One region of the Micromonospora sp. NPDC002296 genome, then DNA from elsewhere that is predicted to be linked to it. Evidence: riboswitches for the same ligand, from Rfam matches in the RefSeq annotation. Region 1 holds a riboswitch; each other region holds the start of a gene.
What was found. Region 1 has a riboswitch for cobalamin ahead of ABT023_RS12910 (CbtB domain-containing protein). Riboswitches for the same ligand answer to the same signal wherever they lie in the genome.

Region 1 (6,108 bases):
AAGATGGGCTCGGGGTGGTCCTGGAGCCGCAAGGGCGGCACCGAGGCGGACCATGCCGCTGACGCCGCCGAGGGCTGGGCGGAGGTGAAGCGGCGCATCCAGGCCGAGCGGCACCAGCTGTACGTCCTGGACGAGTTCACCTACCCGATGCAGTGGGGCTGGGTCGACGTCGACGACGTCGTGGAGACACTCGCCAACCGTCCTGGCCGCCAGCACGTCGTCGTCACCGGACGCCGCGCCGACCCCCGCCTCGTCGCGGCGGCCGACCTGGTGACCGAGATGCTGCACGTCAAGCACCCGATGGACGTCGGCCAGAAGGGTCAGCGAGGCATCGAGTGGTGAGGCTGCCACGCGTGCTGCTCGCGGCACCCGCCTCCGGCCACGGCAAGACCACGGTCGCGACCGGGCTCATGGCCGCGTTGGCCGCCCGCGGGCATGCCGTCTCGGGGCACAAGGTCGGGCCCGACTACATCGACCCCGGCTACCACGCGCTGGCCACCGGGCGTCCGGGCCGCAACCTCGACCCGCATCTGACCGACCCCTCGCTCGTGGTCCCGCTGCTGCTGCACGGCGCCCAGGACGCGGACGTCGCGGTCGTCGAGGGGGTCATGGGCCTGTTCGACGGCCGCATCGGCGGCGACGGGTTCGCCTCCACCGCCCACGTCGCGACGCTCACCCGGACGCCGGTCGTCCTGGTCGTGGACATCTCACACGCCTCGCGCAGCGTGGGGGCAGTCGTGCACGGGATGGCGACGTTCCAGCCCGGCGTCACGATCGCGGGTGTCGTGCTCAACAAGGCCGGCTCCCCCCGCCACGCCTCCGAGGCGGCACGCGCGGTGGAGTCCGTCGGCGTCTCCGTGCTGGGGATCCTGCAGCGCGACGATGGGGTCAGCGCGCCTTCGCGCCATCTCGGGCTCGTCCCCGCAGCCGAGCGCGACGAAGCCGCCGCCTCGCTGGACAGACTGGCCGAGCAGGTCGCCCGCCACGTCGACCTCGACGCCGTGCTGGAGGTGGCGCACACCGCGCCCGACCTCGACTCCGAGCCGTGGGACCCGGCCGCGCACGTCCGCCCCTCCGGCACCGGGTCCCCGATCATCGCGGTCGCGGCCGGGCGTGCGTTCACCTTCCGGTACGCCGAGACGACCGAGCTGCTGCGGGCGGCGGGCTGCACCGTCGTGCCGTTCGACCCGGCCCGGGACGAGCGGCTTCCCGCCGGGACGCGCGGTCTGTATCTCGGCGGAGGTTTCCCCGAGATGCACGCGGCCGCGCTGAGCACCAACACGGCCCTGCGTGACGAGCTGCGTCAGGCTGTCCTCGACGGCATCCCGACGGTGGCCGAGTGCGCCGGACTGCTGTACCTGTGCCGCTCCGTCGACGGGCACCCCATGGTCGGGGCGCTCGACGCCGACGCGGTCATGACGCCCCGGCTCACCCTCGCGTACCGCCGGGCCGAACTCGGCTCGGACCAGCTCCTCGGCGCACGTGGAACCGGTGCCACGGCGCACGAGTTCCACCGCACCATGGTCACTCCCGTGCACGGCGAGCGTCCCGCGTGGACGCTGGAGGGCGGCGACGTCGGGTTCGCGGGCCCGACGCTCAGCGCGTCCTACCTGCACGTGCACTGGGCCGGGCACCCGCGAATGGCCCAGTCGTTCGCGGACGCGGTGCACCGGGCGGACGCGATCGCGGCACCCGGTGTGCCACGAACGCACGCCGTCGCCGTGCCGCTGGGTCCCGAACCGCCCGCGGCCCCGTCGCGCCACCACGGCGACGTCGAGCTGTCCGCCGGCCTGCTGGACCTGGCGGCCGACGTCGGCCAGCTCCCCCGCCCCGAGTGGCTCGAACGGGCGTTGCGCGACGCAATCGCGACCTCCGACACCTACCCCGAAGCCACCGCGGCTCACGTCGCTGTGGCGCGTCGCCACGGTCGTGACGAGTCCGAGGTGCTCGTCACGGCCGGCACCGCCGAGGCGTTCTTCCTGCTCGCCCGAGCACGTCCTTGGCGACGCCCGGTCGTCGTGCACCCCCAGTTCACCGAGCCCGACGTCGCGCTACGCGCCGCGGGCCACACCGTCACCCATGTCCTGTGCCGGACCGAGGACGACTTCGCCCTCGACCCCGACGCCGTCCCTGACGACGCGGACCTCGTCGTGGTGGGCAACCCCGCCGACCCGACCGGGCGCCTGCACACCGCCGCGACCCTGCGCGCCCTGTGCCGCCCCGGGCGCGTCGTCGTCGTGGACGAGACGTTCATGGGCTTCGTGCCGGGCGAGCCGCAGACCCTCACCTCGCACCGGCTACCCGGGCTGGTCGTGGTGCGAAGCCTGGCCGAGCTGTGGTCGATCCCCGGCATCCGCGCCGGGTACGTCGTGGGCGACGCCGCCGTGGTCGCCGACCTCCGGACCCAGCAACCGCCCTGGTCGGTCGGCACCCCGGCGCTGCATGCCGTCGTCGCGACCACCGGGCCGCAGGCCGAGGCCGAGGCGGGGCGCCGGGCCGCGCTGTGCGTGCGGCAGCGGCGCACGCTCGTGGACGGGCTGAGCGAGCTCGGCCTCACGGTCGCGGAGTCCAACGCCCCGTTCGTCCTCGCCCGTCTGGGCTCCGGGGCGCACGCGCGCCTCAGGGACGCGGGCGTGGCTGTGCGCCGGACCGACGTCTTCCCCGGTCTCGACGGCTCGTGGGCGCGCATCGCCGTCCGCGAGCCGGCCGCCACCCGCCATCTGCTCACCACGTTGGGACTCACCGTCGCATGGAACTGAACGTCACCGGTCGCAGCGTGCTCGTCCTCGACGGGGGCCCGCGCGCCATTGCCACGGTCGCTGCGCTGCTGCGTGAGGGTGCAGCTGTCACCGTCGCAGCGCCGACCGTGTGCGCCGCGCTGGAGGACCTCGCCCTCCGTCGGCGCCTGACCTGGGTCACGGCACCCGTGGACGAGGGCTGCTTCGATGTCGTGCTGCGGGCCGTCGCGCCCCCGACGACTGACGCACCCGCCCGGACGGGCCGGGCCGGTCATGTCACGCTGGTCGGCGCAGGCCCCGGGGACCCCGGTCTGGTCACCGTCGCCGGACGTGCGGCCATCGAACAGGCCGACGTGATCATCGCCGACCGGCTCGCGTCGTGGGAGGCGCTGGCGTGGGCCCGCCCGGAGGCCGAGGTCGTCGACGTCGCGAAGATCCCCTACGGGCGAAGCACCAGCCAGGAGGCGATCAACGGTCTCCTCGTAGAGCACGCCCGCGCCGGGCGTCACGTCGTGCGGCTCAAGGGCGGCGACTCCTACGTGTTCGGCCGCGGCTTCGAGGAGGTTGCCGCGTGCGCCGACGCCGGGGTCGCCACCACCGTGGTGCCCGGCGTGACGTCCAGCGTCGCGGGCCCCGAGCTCGCCGGCATTCCGGTCACCCACCGCGGACTCGTCCAGGGCTTCACCGTCGTCTCCGGCCACGTACCGCCGGGCCACCCCGATTCGTCGATCGACTACCCGGCCCTCGCCCGCTCCGGCACCACGATCGTGGTGCTCATGGGCGTGCGTACCCTTCCTGCCATCGTCGAAGCGCTCATCGCCGCCGACCTGGACGAGGGCACGCCGTGCGCGGTCGTGGCGGACGCCAGCCTGGCCAGCCAGCAGGTCGTCCGCAGCACCCTCGCCCACATCGTCGCCGACACCGCCGCGGCCGGCATCGGCGCCCCGGCCGTCGCGGTCATCGGTCACGTGGCCGCGCTGGAGCCGGGTCCTGCGCGGACGGTCGTGACAGTCGCCGCACCGTTTCCCGCTTGAATACCTGCTATGGTCGTCCCACCTTGCTGAAGGAAGCCGGTGCGATCCCGGCGCAGTCGCGCTACTGTGACGCCGCTTGCGGCGAAGCCAGACCCTCCAGCCAGGTGAACATTCATCGACGGGACGCAGAATTCCCAAGGAGTGTCATGTCTCAGGCAACCACGGCCGCTCCGGCCGCCGTTCCCACCATCCCCGTGCGCGAGCTCGCCCCCTGGGCGCTGTTCTTCGCGCTGCTCACCGCCGTCGTCCTGTTCTTCGTGGGCGCCGAGCAGGGAGCATTCTCCGTCTTCGAGGGCACCGCCGTCCACGAGTTGGTGCACGACGCACGACACGTCCTGGGCTACCCCTGCCACTGACGCTCGCGCGTCCGCCGTCCGGTCGGCCGGATTCTTCTTCCTCTCGCTCCCGGCCCGCCGGCGGCTCGTGCTGCCCGCAGCCGGCTCTCGAACGGACCCTCGATGGCCCCTCGTACCTTCCTCGTACACGGCCTGCTGGCCGGCCTGATCGCCGGCTTCGCAGCCTTCCTCGTCGCCTACGTCGTCGCTGAGCCTCAGATCGACACCGCCATCGCCCTGGAGGAGGCGGGCTCGGCCGAAGACGGGCACACGCACGACGACGCGACCGCCGAGCAATCCCACAGCCACGGTGAGGAGGCCGAGGTCTCCCGCGACACGCAGTCGACGTGGGGCCTGGCAACCGGCACCATCCTGCTGGGCGCGGTTCTCGGCGGCGCCACGGGGCTCGCTGCCGCGTTCGCCGTCGGGCGTCTGGGCAGGCTCTCCGCACGAGCCTCCACCGCGGTGGTGGCCGGCGTCGGCTTCGTCGCCACGGGGCTGGTGCCGTTCTTCAAGTACCCCGCCACGCCGCCGGCGGTGGGCTCGGGCGACACGATCGGCGAGCGGACCGCCCTGTACTTCGGCTTCTGGGCGCTGAGCCTCGTCGCGGCGATCGGCGCCGTGCTCCTGGCCCGGCGGGTCCTGCCCCGGCTGGGCGTGTACGCCGCGGTGTTGGTCGGTGCCGCCGCGTACCTCGTGGTGGTCGTGATCGCCGGCGCCGTCCTGCCGACGGTCAACGAGGTCGGCGACTTCCCGGCCGACACGCTCTGGTACTTCCGCCGCTCGTCGGTCGTGACCCTGGCCGCGACGTGGACCGTCCTCGGCTTCGTGCTGACCGGCCTGGTCGGACGTGACGCGGACCGAGCCGCCGAGCGGCTGCGCCGCCAGGAACTGGCCGCCACGCTCTGAGCCGCCCCTGGCCGCAGCCGCGCACCACCCGCGCGGCTGCGGTCAGCGTGCCGACAGCGCCCGCACCCAGGCCAGCGCGGCGTCGACGTCGCGGACGACCCGGACACCGCCCGGCGGGCCGGCTCGGCGGACGACGACCACCGGCATCGCCCGCTCGGCGGCGACCTCGAGCTTCGCGACGGTGTGGTCACCGCCGGAGTCCTTCGTCACCAGGACGTCCGCGTCCGCCATCACCTGCCGCTCGTGCTCGATCGTGTACGGTCCACGGCTGCGCAGCAGCATCCAGGGGGCCGGCAGGCGGATGTCCGGCTCGTCCACCACGCGCACGAGGCACGCGTGGCGGCGCAGCGGCTCGACGAAGCGTCCGAGCGACTGCCGCCCGACGGTGAGGAACGGCCGTTCCCCCAGTCCTGCCGCCACTCGGGCGGCTTCGTCGTGGTCGCCGACCCAGTGCCAGCCGGACGCCTCAGGCCGTCCGGCCCAGCCGGGCCGCTCCAGGCGGAGCAGCGGAACGCCGACCGCCGGGCACGCCGCAGCCGCGTTGGCGCTGATCCTCTCCGCGAACGGGTGCGTCGCGTCGACGACAGCACCCACCCCGGCCCCCTCCAGGTACGTCGTCAGCCCCTCGATCCCTCCGAAGCCACCGACACGCACCCCTCCGACCGGCAGCCGCGGACGCGCGACACGTCCCGCAAGCGAGGTCACGACTTCGGCACCGTCCTCGACGAGCGCGGCCGCCAGCGCGCGGGCCTCCCCCGTCCCGCCGAGCACGAGGATCCTCACGCGTGAGGTCCGATCGCCGGGACGGTGGGAACGCCATGCCCGGCCAGGCCCAGCAACGCGTCGACATCGAGATGCTTCCTGCCCGCGTCAGGGGTCGTGCCCGTCACCAAGAACCGGGCGGTACGGCGAGCCTGTGCGTCCACCGCTCCAGTATCGCTTCCCGTCTGCCCGGCGGACCGGCGGGCCCGAAATTCTCCGAGCCGTCCCTCGTTGCCTTCCCTGCCCGGACCTGGGCGTCAGGGTGGGTGAGACCAACGGCGCAGGGCAAGCAGCCCGCCGGGGGAAGGATGCATGCTCATTCGATGATGA
Region 2 (6,108 bases), on a different contig from region 1:
TGCCCGTCGATCTCGGTGACCTCGCCCTCGCCGAGCGGACCGCTCTGGTGCGGGCAGCGCTCCAGCATCACGGTGACCTCGTCGCCGTGCCGGTAGAGGATCACCGAGACGTCGTCCATCTCGCGGGTGACCAGCGTCCGCTGCGGCAGCCCGGCGAGGTCCGCCAGTGGGTGCCAGCCGTCGCTGATCAGGTGCATCTCGGACACGCTCTGGTTGACCTGGGCCCCCTGCTTGTACGCCAGGTGCCCCCCGAGGTACGCCCCCGCGCTCACCGCGCTCAGGCCGAGGTACGCCAGCGCCCGCCCGGTCCCGTGCCGCCCGCGCAGGCGGGCGGCCAGCGAGCCCGCGTACAGGGCCAGGCCGACGGTGTTGGCGGCGGCGTGCACCAGGCCGATCCGGCGCTGGTCCCGGGCGAGGGCCGCCCAGTCGTTCAGCCCGGCGACCGCCGCCGGGAGTGCGCTGATCGTGCCCAGCCCGACCAGCGTGGTGGCCGCCCGACGCTGACCGGGCATGAGGTCCAGCACGGCGGCGCTGATCCAGGCACCCACCGGCACCTGCACCAGCGCCGGGTGCAGCGGATGCCCGAGGAAGACGCCGTGCAGCAGGTCGCGCACCCGCTGCGGGCGGATGGTGGCCTGGACGGCGCGCTGCAACCGGTCCCCGGCCCGGTCCAGCGCCGAAGTCTGTTCGATTCTCGTCAAGAGTGCCCGCATCCCGTCCGGCTTCCCGGCAGGAGCGGTCGCAAACCGGTCGGCGGTGACGAGCCCGTCGCCATACATGCCGGCCGGCAGTCCCGGGGACACGGCCGACACCGCCGCCGCACCCGCACGTCACCGGCGGTGGGTCCCGCGCCACCGGCCGCCCGGCGGCGCGGGACCCGGCGGCTACTGCCAGGGGCCGCTGCGGCAGATGAACCTACCGGTGTCGCTGTACTGGGTCACGCTGCCGTCGAAGTAGCTGTAGCTGACCCGCACCTGCAGGCCGATGTTGGAGTAGGGGCAGCCGGCGAAGAGGGTCGGTCCGGCGCTCGTGAAGGTCCCGACGCTGCCGGAGTACCAGGTGACCGTCCAGGTCGTCGTGCCGGTGCTGGTGGCGTCGCAGTAGAACTGCGACCCGCCGGACTCGCAGAAGGGCGCGGGGGCGCTGGCCAGGGCCGGGGTGGCTACGGCGGCGGTCAGGCCGAGGGCGGTGAGGACGGAGGCGAGCAGGACCCTGACGGTGGCACGCATGAAGATCCTCCCGAACGTAGCGGGTTGAGGACTGAGGGTGAATGCCACGCTATCCCAGCAATCGAGGTTCATGAATCAGCCGTTCGCCGGTCGGTTACCGCCCAACGGTCGTGGTGCACCGCCTCGGCGAGAGGGCGCTTCCGCCGCCACCCGTGCCGTTCCAGGTCCGGCACGGTCGCCAGGTGGGTGACCGGCCCGAGGCAGAGCCACGCCACCGGCCGGATGCCGTCCGGGATGCAGAGCAGCCCGGCCACGAACGGCTCCCGGTAGAAGGAGACCCAACCGACGCCGAGCCCCTCGGCGGTGGCGGCGAGCCACAGGTTCTGGATGGCCAGGCAGACCGAGTAGAGGCCGGAGTCGGCGATGGCGTGCCGCCCGAGGACAGCCGGGCCACCCCGCGCCGGGTCGTAGGTGACCACGATCGACAGGGTCGACTCCAGCACTCCGTCGATCTTGATCCGGGCGAACCGCTCGGCCGCCTCGCCGTCGAGGGTGGCGGCGAACGTGTCCCGTTCGACCTGGACGTGCTCGTGGAACCGGCGGCGGGTCCCGGCATCCCGGACCAGGACGAAGTCCCACGGCTGCGAGTATCCGACGCTGGGCGCGGCGTGCGCCGCGTCGAGGATCCGGTGCAGGGTGTCCGCCGGCACCGGCTCCCCGGTGAACTCGGCCCGGACGTCCCGGCGGCGGTGGATGGTGTCGTAGATGTTCACAGGCAGGCTCCCGCTGCGCTCGGCCCACCGCTGCGGTGGGCACCCGACGCGAGGCCGGTCTTCGGACTCCCGGATCGACGCCCGACCGTCCGCCTTCCCAGCCGTGCGGCCAGTGGCTGCGCGTGACGCGCGTGGACGGCGGCTCCCCGGTCACCGCGGCGGGCCCGTGCCGGATTCCCACCGGCTTCCCGATTCTCCCCGCAGGCGCGAGGCACCTCACATGATCGTGCCGTCGCCGATGCTAGCGCCCCGCCCGTGCGCCGTCGGGACGGACGGGCCGCTACGGTCGTGTCGGGGTGGACGCCACCACCCCAGGGGCCGGCCCGCCGGCCACCTCGGCCCGCACCGCCGGCCCGCGGCCGAGGGCCGGAGCCGTCCGACCGGGAGGCACGCCGATGGGGGTACGGGTCGAAAGCGCCGGGGCCGTGACCACGGTGATCCTGGATCAGCCGGCGGCGCGCAACGCCGTCGACGGGTCGACCGCCCGGGCCCTGGCCGACGCGTTCCGGGCCTTCGAGGCCGACCCGGAGGCGGCGGTGGCCGTGCTCTGGGGGGCGGGCGGAACGTTCTGCGCCGGGGCGGACCTGAAGGCGATCGGCACCCCCGGCGGCAACCGGGTCGAGCCCGACGGCGACGGTCCGATGGGCCCGACCCGGATGCGACTGTCCAAGCCGGTGATCGCGGCGATCTCCGGGTACGCCGTGGCCGGGGGGCTGGAGCTGGCCCTCTGGTGCGACCTGCGGGTGGCCGAGTCCGACGCGGTGCTCGGGGTCTTCTGCCGGCGGTGGGGGGTGCCGCTGGTCGACGGGGGTACCTTCCGGCTGCCCAGGCTAATCGGCGAGAGCCGGGCGATGGACCTGATCCTCACCGGCCGACCGGTGCCGGCCGAGGAGGCGTACGCGATGGGTCTGGTGAATCGACTGGTCGCGCCGGGTACGGCCCGGGTGGAGGCCGAGCGGCTGGCCGCCGGGATCGCCCGCCACCCGCAGACCTGCCTGCGCAACGACCGGGCGGCGGTGCTGGCCGGCGCCAACCTGACCGAGCCGGAGGCCCTCGCGGTCGAGCTGGCCCACGGCGCGGAGTCGCTGGCGGCCGACGCGGCGGCGGGTGCGGCCCGCTTCGCCGCGGGCGCCGGCCGGCACGGCGCACCCGCGTCTCCCTGATCGTCCGCACCGCACCGGCACGACCCCGTGCGCGTCGGACGATCAGGGAACCAGCGGCGGCGCTACCTCAGGTTGCGCAGGGCGTCCTCGACGGCGCGGTGGAACGTCGGGTACGCGTAGATCATGTTCCGGAGCTGGGTCAGCGGGACCGCCGCGTGCACCGCCACCACCAGGCCCGACAGCACCTCGCCGCCGGCCGGGCCGACCGAGGTCGCGCCGACCAGGACGCCCCGGTCGGCGTCGGCGACCAGCTTGATCAGTCCGTCGGCCCGGTGGATCCAGCCCCGGGTGGACGCGCCGAGCCGGCTCACGCCGACCTGCACGTTGATGCCGCGCTCGCGGGCCTGCCGCTCGGTCAGCCCGACCGCGCCCACCTCGGGGTCGGTGAAGGTGACCCGGGGCAGCGCCCGGTAGTCGGCGTGCGGCACGCCGCCGGCGATCCCGGCCCCCGCCGTGCTCGCCGCGCCGCCGACCGCGCTGGCGGTGCCGCTGGCGTCCGGGCCGGACCGCGCCCGCCGGACACGGTCGAGCACGTCGGCGACCACGATGGCCGCCTGGTACATGGCGATGTGGGTGAACGCGCCCTCGCCGGTCAGGTCGCCGACCGCCCAGAGGGCCCCGGCGGCGCGCATCCGGTCGTCGACGGCGAGGTACCGCTGGGACGGGTCCACCCCGACGGCGTCCAGCCCCAGCTCGTCGAGGTGCGCCCGCCGGCCGGTCACCACCAGCAGCTTCTCGGCGGTGAACTCGACGCCGCCGGCCGCGCTGAGGGTGAACGCCCGCCCGTCGTGGTCGACCCGCTCGGCCTTCACCCCGGTGGAGATCCGCACCCCGTCCGCGCGCAGCGCGGCGGCGGCCACCTCGGACGCCTCGGGCTCCTCGACGGCGAGCACCCGTTCCGCCGCCTCCACCACCGTCACCGCCACCCCGAACCGGGCGAAGACCTGGGCCAGCTCCAGCCCGATCGCGCCGCCGCCGAGCACGAGCAACGACCCGGGCAGCTCCTCGACCTCGACGGCCTGGTGGTTCGTCCAGTACGGGGTGTCGGCGAGCCCGGCGATCGGCGGCACGGAGGGCCGGGTGCCGGTGCCGAGCACGATCCCATGCCGGGCCTGGAAGACCTGGTCGCCGACGCGTACCCGGGCGGGGCCGTCGAGCCGGCCGCTGCCGCGCACGAACCGCCCGCCCTTGCCGGTGAACCGTTCCACCGCGACCCGGTCGTCCCAGGTGTCGGTGGCCTCCGCGCGGATCCGCTTCGCCACCGGCGCCCAGTCCGGCTGGACCTCGGCCGTGCCGGCGAACTCGTTGACCCGCCGGGCCTCGGCGATCGCGTTCGCCGCCCGGATCATCATCTTGCTCGGGATGCACCCCCAGTACGGGCACTCCCCGCCGACCAGGCTCCGCTCGATGCCGACGACGTCGAGGCCCGCCTCGGCGAGGCGGCCGGCCACCTCCTCGCCGCCGACGCCGAGCCCGACCACGACCACGTCCACCAGTTCCGGTTCCACCATGCCGCCAGCATTCCGCACCGCGCCACCGCACCGCACCGTGTCGCCTGCCGGCGTCCGCGCGTCTCCCCTACCGTGGCCGGATGCGCCCACACTTCGGCCCGGTCCGGGACTGCTTCCACGACCTGTTCTCCACCGGCCGGGAGACGGGGGCCGGCCTCGCCGTCTGGTACGACGGCCGGCCGGTGGTCGACCTCGTCGCCGGCGTCGGCCGGCCGGGCCGGCAGTGGGCACCGGACACCCTGGTCAACGTGTACTCGGTCGGCAAGCCGGTGGCCGCGCTGTGCCTGCTGGCGCTGGTCGACCGGGGCCGGCTCGACCTCGACGACCCGGTCGCCGACCACTGGCCGGGGTTCCGCGCCCCGGCCACCGTCCGGCAGGTGCTCAGCCACACCGCCGGGCTGCCGGCGTTTCCGGTGCCCCGCCCGGCCGGGGCGGTCGCCGACTGGGACCTGCTCTGCGCCGACCTGGCCGCCGCCGAGCCGCAGTGGGAGCCGGGGACGGTCGCGGGCGAGCACGCCTGGACGTACGGGCATCTGGTGGGCGAGCTGGTGCGGCGGGTGGACGGGCGGCCGGTGGGCCGGTTCCTGGCCGACGAGATCGCCGGCCCGTGGCGGCTCGACCTGGCCTTCGGCCTGGGCGCGGCGGACCAGCGGCGGTGCGCCGAACTGTCGTACGCCGATCCGGGCTGGCCGGCCCGGGCGCTGGGCGAGCCGGGGTCGCTGCGGGCCCGGGCGCTGGGCAACCCGGCGGGCGGGCTGGACCTGGCGGTGCTGAACAGCCCGCTGTGGCGGGGCGCGGAGGTGCCGGCGGTGAACCTGCACGGCACCGCCGCCGCCCTGGCCCGGCTCTACGCCGGTCTGCTGGCCGGCGGCGTCCTGGACGGGGTGCGCCTGTTCGGCCCGGACCTGGTCGCCGAGGCGACCCGGACCCAGTACGACGGCCCGGACCTGGTGCTGGACCGCCGGGCCTGCTGGACGCTGGGCATGCAGCGGGAGCCGGACGGGAGCTGGGGCATGGGCGGGATCGGCGGCAGCAGCGCCTGGGCCGACCCGGAACGGGGCTACACGTTCGCGTACGCCACCGCCCGGCTCGCCGACCACGACCGGGTCGACGATCTGGTGGAGGCCCTGCACTCCTGCCTGTGACGAGGGGCACCGGGCTCAGGCCCGGCCAACCGCCGGCCCCGGCCCGGGAACCACGACCGGGGTGCCGGCCGGGGTGAGCATGGCCCGCCCGGCGACGGCCATCCGTCGCCGCCGGGGCACCAGCGCCCGCCGGGTGAACACGTCGTAGTCCTGGGCGGCCACCTCGTCGAGGATGCCGCCGTAGAGCACGTACGCGGTCCGCATGCAGGCCTGCGAGGCGGGCGAGAGCAGGGTGACGCCCGGGGCGGCGGCCTCGTAGTGGGCCTGGGCGCGGGTCACCTCGTACTCGATCAGCTCGCGGATCTTCGGGCTGGTGCGGCGGCGCGCGGCGGCGGCGTACAGGTCCT
Region 3 (6,108 bases), on a different contig from region 1:
GACGAGGCGTTCAGGTTGATCGGTGAGACCCGGTGGTAGGCCGCGATCGAGTCGGCGCCCCACGTGCCGTCGGCCGCCAGCGCCTCGCGCGTGGTGTTGTTGCGCAGGTAGACCTCGACCGACTTCAGGGTGCCGTCGTCGCCGGCGGTCCCCGAGAACGTGATCGAGCCGCCCGGCGCGACGGTGATCGGTGCGGCGGCGGTGGGCGGCGTCATCGGCGTGGGGGTGGTGACGGCTACCGACGGCGCGACGCCGGTCGCCGAGATGATCCAGTCCCGGGTGTCGCCGCGCAGGTCACTCTGACCGGCGTTGTCGATGGCGGTGGCCGTCATCTTCCATTCGCCCTCGGTGGGGAGGGCCACCTCGACCTGCCAGGTGGTCGACAACGCGCCGATGACGTCCGGCTCGCCGCGGAAGGTGTTGTAGACCGGTGCTGCCGTTCCGTCGTCCTGGAGGTACTGGTTGTCCGACCTGCGGAACGAGTACGTCATCGCGCTGACGCCCTTGTCGTCGCTGGCGGTGCCGGTCGCGACGAAGCTCTGGGCGGCGACCAGGCCGGCGGGCGGCGAGGTGATCTTCGTGGTCGGCGGCAGGTCGTCGAAGCTGAAGGTCTCGATCTTCTTGACGGCCTTCGAGGCGTCGCTCTGGCCGTTGTTGCCGAACGTCTTCGCCTGGACCTGGTATTCGCCGACGGGCAGCGACACGGTGAGGGACCACGAGGTCGAGGCGGTGTTCACCGCTGCGACCGTCGCGTTGATGCTGTTGGCGGCGCCCCACGTCGTGAGGTCGTCCTGCAGGTACTTCTTGGAACCCCGGTTCTGGATCTCGATACCGACCTTGGTGACGCCGGCCGGAGAAGTCGCCTGCCCGCCGAACGCGAACGGCGCGTTGGCCTGCTTGACCGCCCCCTCGATGGGCGTGACGATCGTCGTGTCGACCGGCGAGGGCGCCGGCGCCTGGGCGAGGTCGAAGAACCCGACCCGCCCCACCGGCAGGCCGCCCTTGGTGTTGCCGTCGCCACCGACGAAGAGGCCGCGCGGGGTGGCCAGCATCGCCTTCTCCCCCTCGTACGAGCTGGAACCCGGGTTCCACTCGATCGCCGTGCCCGTGGCCGGGTCGAGCGCGCCGAGGTGGTCACGGCGGACCACCTGGTCGCCGAGACCGTAGCCGCTCAGGCCCTGGCCCGTGCCGTACCCGACGTTGTCCAGGCCGGGCCACGGGACGTTGGAGGTCGGCGATTCCTGCCAACTGAAGTGGCCGCCGACGTACACGGCCGTCTCGGTGATGGCGACCGAGTAGATGCTGTCGAAGTGACGCGACACCCAGATCGGCTCGACGTGGTCGGCACCGGCCACCGGGAACGCGATCGCCGTGTCGTTGATCGGCGGGCGGTCGCCTCCCGAACCGCTGGTGACGACGAAGTAGGAGTCGTCCGGCGCGACGTCACCGGCGAAGACCCGCTGGATGCCGCCGACGAAGGACAGGTTGTCCTCCCAGAGGCGGGTGCGCCACGGCAGGAGGGCCTTGGTGGCGGTGTCGACGAGGCCGACCCCGTAGCGGTCCTGGCCGGCGATCTGGCGACCGGTGTGCACGACCAGCAGGCTGCTGCCGTTGTGCGTCAGCTTGAGCTGCTGCACGGTGAGCATGCCGCCGACGCCGATGCCGCCGGACAGGGGCAGGTTGAACCCGCTGTCCACCGCCCCCGTCGTCGGGTTGAGCGCGACCAGCCCGCCGCGGTTCACACTGTTCACCTTCGTGAACTGGCCGCCCACGTACACCGCGGTGCTGCTCACGGCCAGAGCGGTCGCGCGCCCGTTCCCCTGCGCGGTGAACGCCGCGATCGGAGCGCCGGTGACCGGGTCGAGCCGTACGATCTTGCGCTTCGTCAGGCCGCCGACCGTGTTGAACGAGCCAACGACATAGAGCGACGAGCCGTCCGGCGAGGCCTCGACGGCCTCGACGGACCCGTCGAACGTCGGCTGGAAACCGGTGTCGACCAGGCCCGTGTCGATGTTGTAGGAAGCCAGCGACGGCTGCGCCACCGGCGTCCCGCCGACGTTGGCGATCGCGGTGAAGGAGCCGGCGACGAAGACCCGGTTGCCGATCACCTCGATGTCGGTGATCTCGCCGTCGGTGATCCTCGGTACGTCATTGCGCGGCGTGCTGGGAACCAGCCCGGTGTGCCCCGGCGCCGACAGGGCCGCGGCCGTGCGGACGGCCGTACGTGTCGCACCGCCGCCGCCGACCGTTGCCGTGGCGGCGCGAGCGCCGGCGTTGGCGACCTCGTCGGCGGCACTGCCTGCAGCCGCCGGTTGGCCTGTCAACAGCACAGCCCCGGCGACCAGACCCGCGATGGCGCGGCTCCGAACGTGCATCGAGACAACCCCCTGTAAAACGCCTGAATCGCGTCGCCGGGTCGATTCCCGGCGACGTCCATCCCTGGCGTGCCGGAAGTCACCGTAGGAGGTCGTCATCCCTTGTGTACGGACGCCCGTCGGAAACCCGACCGGTCGACATCCGTTCCGGTCCTACCGGCCGGGTCCGCCGTCCTTGGATCCAGACCCGCTCCACCAATCGGCTCGGTCGCTGCGCCGCAGGAATCGACGAGGCTTCACCGCCGGGCCTCCGACACGCCCGGACTCGACATGTGGGGTGTGACAACGCCGAAGTCCCTATATATGGTGTCGGCCGTAGCTGGTTCGGCCGCTCATCCGGGGTGGTCGAGGCAAGAGGGAACCCGGTGGGAATCCGGGACTGCCCCGCAGCGGTGAGTGGGAACGACCGCCGTCATCAGCACTGGGCCGCCTGCGGCCTGGGAAGCGACGGCCAGTAGAAGACCGGCGAGCCCGGTCACGCCCGCGAGTCCGAAGACCTGCCAGCGCGCCGCGTACCCATACCGGGGTGGGCGGCGGTCCGAGGCCGCGTGGGACGGCCGACGCCACCTGACCCGCGCCTCGCCGGCGTGACGTCCGCCGGTGTCTGCCTCCACGCGTCCCAAGGCCATCAGGTCTCGAGCCCGCGAGGAGTGAGTGATGGCAGTCACCGAGGTTGTCCCGGCCGACGGCATGGTGGCCGACGAGGCAGCCCTACCGGGCCCGCGACGGACGCAGATGCGCGTCCGCAAGCGCGACGGCGGCACCGAACCGGTCGATGTCAACAGGATCGTCGGAGCGGTCGAGCGGTGGACGGTCGGCCTCGCCGACGTCGACCCGTTGCGGGTGGCGACGCGGACGATCAGCGGCCTGTACGACGGCGCGACGACCGCCGAGCTGGACCGGCTGTCCATCCAGACCGCGGCCGAGATGATCGGCGAGGAGCCGCAGTACTCGCGGCTGGCCGCCCGCCTGCTGGCCGGCTACATCGACAAGGAGGTCCGCAGGCAGGGCATCGGCTCGTTCAGCGAGGCGATCCGACGGGGACACGTCGAGGGCCTCATCGGCGACGGCACCGCCGCGTTCGTCGCCGCCAACGCCGCGCAGCTCGATGACGCCGTCGACCCCCACGGTGACCTGCGGTTCGAGTACTTCGGGTTGCGCACGGTCCACGACCGGTACCTGCTGCGCCACCCGACGAGCCGGCTGGTTACGGAGACCCCGCAGTACTGGTTGCTGCGGGTGGCCTGCGGCCTGTCCCACGCCCCGGACGAGGTGATCGAGTTCTACCGGTTGATGTCGAGCCTGGCGTACCTGCCGAGTTCGCCGACGTTGTTCAACTCCGGCACCCGGCACACCCAGATGTCCTCCTGCTACCTGGTCGACTCCCCGCGCGACGAACTGGACTCGATCTACCAGCGGTACGCGCAGGTGGCGAACCTGTCGAAGTTCGCCGGCGGCATCGGCATCGCGTTCTCCCGGGTCCGGTCGCGGGGCGCGCTGATCCGGGGCACCAACGGGCAGTCCAACGGGATCGTGCCGTGGCTGCGGACGCTGGACGCCTCGGTGGCGGCGGTCAACCAGGGCGGCCGGCGCAAGGGCGCGGCCTGCGTCTACCTGGAGCCGTGGCACCCGGACATCGAGGAGTTCCTGCAACTGCGGGACAACACCGGTGAGGATGCCCGGCGCACCCACAACCTGAACCTGGCCAACTGGGTCCCGGACGAGTTCATGCGCCGGGTGGAGGCCGACGGGGTGTGGTCGCTGTTCGACCCGGACGTGGTGCCGGAACTGCCGGACCTGTGGGGGGACGAGTTCGACGCGGCGTACCGGGCGGCCGAGGCTCAGGGCCGGTACGTGCGGCAGGTGCCGGCGCGGGAGCTGTACGGGCGGATGATGCGGACCCTCGCGCAGACCGGCAACGGGTGGATGACGTTCAAGGACGCTGCGAACCGGTTGTGCAACCAGACCGCCGAGCCGGGCAACGTGGTGCACCTGTCCAACCTGTGCACCGAGATCATCGAGGTGTCCAGCGACGCCGAGACCGCCGTGTGCAACCTCGGCTCGGTCAACCTCGCCGCCCACCTCGCCGACGGCGGCCTCGACTGGGAACGGCTGCGCGCCACCGTCCGCACCGCCGTGACGTTCCTCGACCGGGTCATCGACATCAACTACTACCCGACCCCGCAGGCCGCGGCGAGCAACCCCCGCTGGCGGCCGGTCGGCCTCGGCCTGATGGGCCTGCAGGACGTGTTCTTCGCCCTGCGGCTGCCGTTCGACTCCCCGGCCGCCCGGGAGCTGTCCACCCGGATCAGCGAGGAGCTGTACCTGACGGCCCTGGAGACCTCCGCCGACCTGGCGGAACGCTTCGGAGCCCACCCGGCCTTCGCCGAGACCCGGGCGGCACGCGGCCGGCTCCAGCCGGACCTGTGGGGCGTCACGGGCAGCCAGGCGCAGCGCTGGAGGGTGCTGCGGGAGCGCGTCGCCGCGCACGGCCTGCGCAACTCGCTGCTGGTGGCGATCGCCCCGACCGCCACCATCGCCTCCATCGCCGGCTGCTACGAGTGCATCGAGCCGCAGGTGTCCAACCTGTTCAAGCGCGAGACCCTGTCCGGGGAGTTCCTCCAGGTCAACACCGCTCTCGTACGCGAACTGAAGGCCCGCGGCCTGTGGACCGACGAAGTCCGCTCGGCGATCAAGCGCGCCGAGGGATCGGTGCAGGGCATCACGGAACTGCCGGCGGAGGTCCGGCAGCTGTTCCGTACGGCCTGGGAGTTGCCGCAGCGGGCGCTGATCGACCTGGCCGCCGCCCGCGCCCCGTTCATCGACCAGTCGCAGTCGCTGAACCTGTTCCTCGCCGCCCCGACGATCGGCAAGCTCTCCTCGATGTACCTGTACGCCTGGAAGGCCGGGCTGAAGAGCACCTACTACCTGCGGTCCCGCCCCGCCACCCGGATCCAGCAGGCCACGGTCGCACCCGCCGGCCCGGTCAGCGCCGTCGGCCCGGTCGGCGTCGTCGCGGCGGGGGTGGCCGTCGACGAGGCGGTGGCCTGTTCCCTGGAGAACCCCGAGTCGTGCGAGGCCTGCCAGTGACCGCCCCGACCGACACCACCGCCACCGACCCGAGGACCACACACATGCTGCTCGACCCGGGGATGGACCTCACCCTCCGCCCGATGCGCTACCCGCACTTCTTCGACCGGTTCCGCGACGCCATCCGCAACACCTGGACGGTGGAGGAGGTCGACCTGCACGCCGACCTCGCCGACCTCGACCGGCTCTCCCCGGCGGAGCGGCACCTGGTGAGCCGCCTCGTCGCGTTCTTCGCCACCGGCGACACCATCGTCGCCAACAACCTGGTGCTGAACCTCTACCAGCACGTGAACTCGCCGGAGGGGCGGCTCTACCTGTCGCGGCAACTGTTCGAGGAGGCCGTGCACGTCCAGTTCTACCTGAACCTGCTCGACACGTACGTGCCCGACGAGGCCGAGCGGTTCGCCGCGTTCGACGCCATCGAGAACATTCCCTCGATCCGGCGTAAGGCCGAGTTCTGCTTCCGCTGGATCGACTCCCTCCAGGACCTGCGGGAGCTGCGTTCGAAGCAGGACCGGCGGGTGTTCCTGCTCAACCTGATCTGCTTCGCCGCCTGCATCGAGGGGTTGTTCTTCTACGGCGCCTTCGCCTACGTCTACTTCCTGCGCTCCCGGGGACTGCTGCACGGCCTGGCGTCCGGCAC

Region 2: linked by a shared signal. The riboswitch ahead of bluB (5,6-dimethylbenzimidazole synthase) and the one ahead of ABT023_RS12910 (CbtB domain-containing protein) in region 1 are both predicted to bind cobalamin.
Region 3: linked by a shared signal. The riboswitch ahead of ABT023_RS10805 (ribonucleoside-diphosphate reductase subunit alpha) and the one ahead of ABT023_RS12910 (CbtB domain-containing protein) in region 1 are both predicted to bind cobalamin.

Annotation. Positions count from the first base shown of each region.
Region 1 covers NZ_JBEOWQ010000012.1:106,944-113,051, reverse strand. The annotation lists gene cobO (cob(I)yrinic acid a,c-diamide adenosyltransferase) at 1-342, shown strand, start outside; gene cobBC (bifunctional hydrogenobyrinic acid a,c-diamide synthase/histidinol phosphate aminotransferase CobBC) at 336-2,759, shown strand; gene cobA (uroporphyrinogen-III C-methyltransferase) at 2,750-3,772, shown strand; adenosylcobalamin (AdoCbl) riboswitch at 3,792-3,879, shown strand; gene ABT023_RS12910 (CbtB domain-containing protein) at 3,919-4,128, shown strand; gene ABT023_RS12905 (CbtA family protein) at 4,231-5,016, shown strand; gene ABT023_RS12900 (cobalt-precorrin-6A reductase) at 5,059-5,799, opposite strand.
Region 2 covers NZ_JBEOWQ010000008.1:176,594-182,701, forward strand. The annotation lists gene ABT023_RS09925 (Rieske (2Fe-2S) protein) at 1-713, opposite strand, end outside; gene ABT023_RS09930 (hypothetical protein) at 885-1,229, opposite strand; gene bluB (5,6-dimethylbenzimidazole synthase) at 1,298-1,942, opposite strand; cobalamin riboswitch at 1,978-2,176, opposite strand; gene ABT023_RS09940 (crotonase/enoyl-CoA hydratase family protein) at 2,338-3,105, shown strand; gene ABT023_RS09945 (dihydrolipoyl dehydrogenase family protein) at 3,168-4,613, opposite strand; gene ABT023_RS09950 (serine hydrolase domain-containing protein) at 4,697-5,761, shown strand; gene ABT023_RS09955 (phytoene/squalene synthase family protein) at 5,777-6,108, opposite strand, start outside.
Region 3 covers NZ_JBEOWQ010000009.1:168,471-174,578, reverse strand. The annotation lists gene ABT023_RS10810 (hypothetical protein) at 1-2,375, opposite strand, end outside; cobalamin riboswitch at 2,679-2,894, shown strand; gene ABT023_RS10805 (ribonucleoside-diphosphate reductase subunit alpha) at 3,066-5,465, shown strand; gene ABT023_RS10800 (ribonucleotide-diphosphate reductase subunit beta) at 5,510-6,108, shown strand, end outside.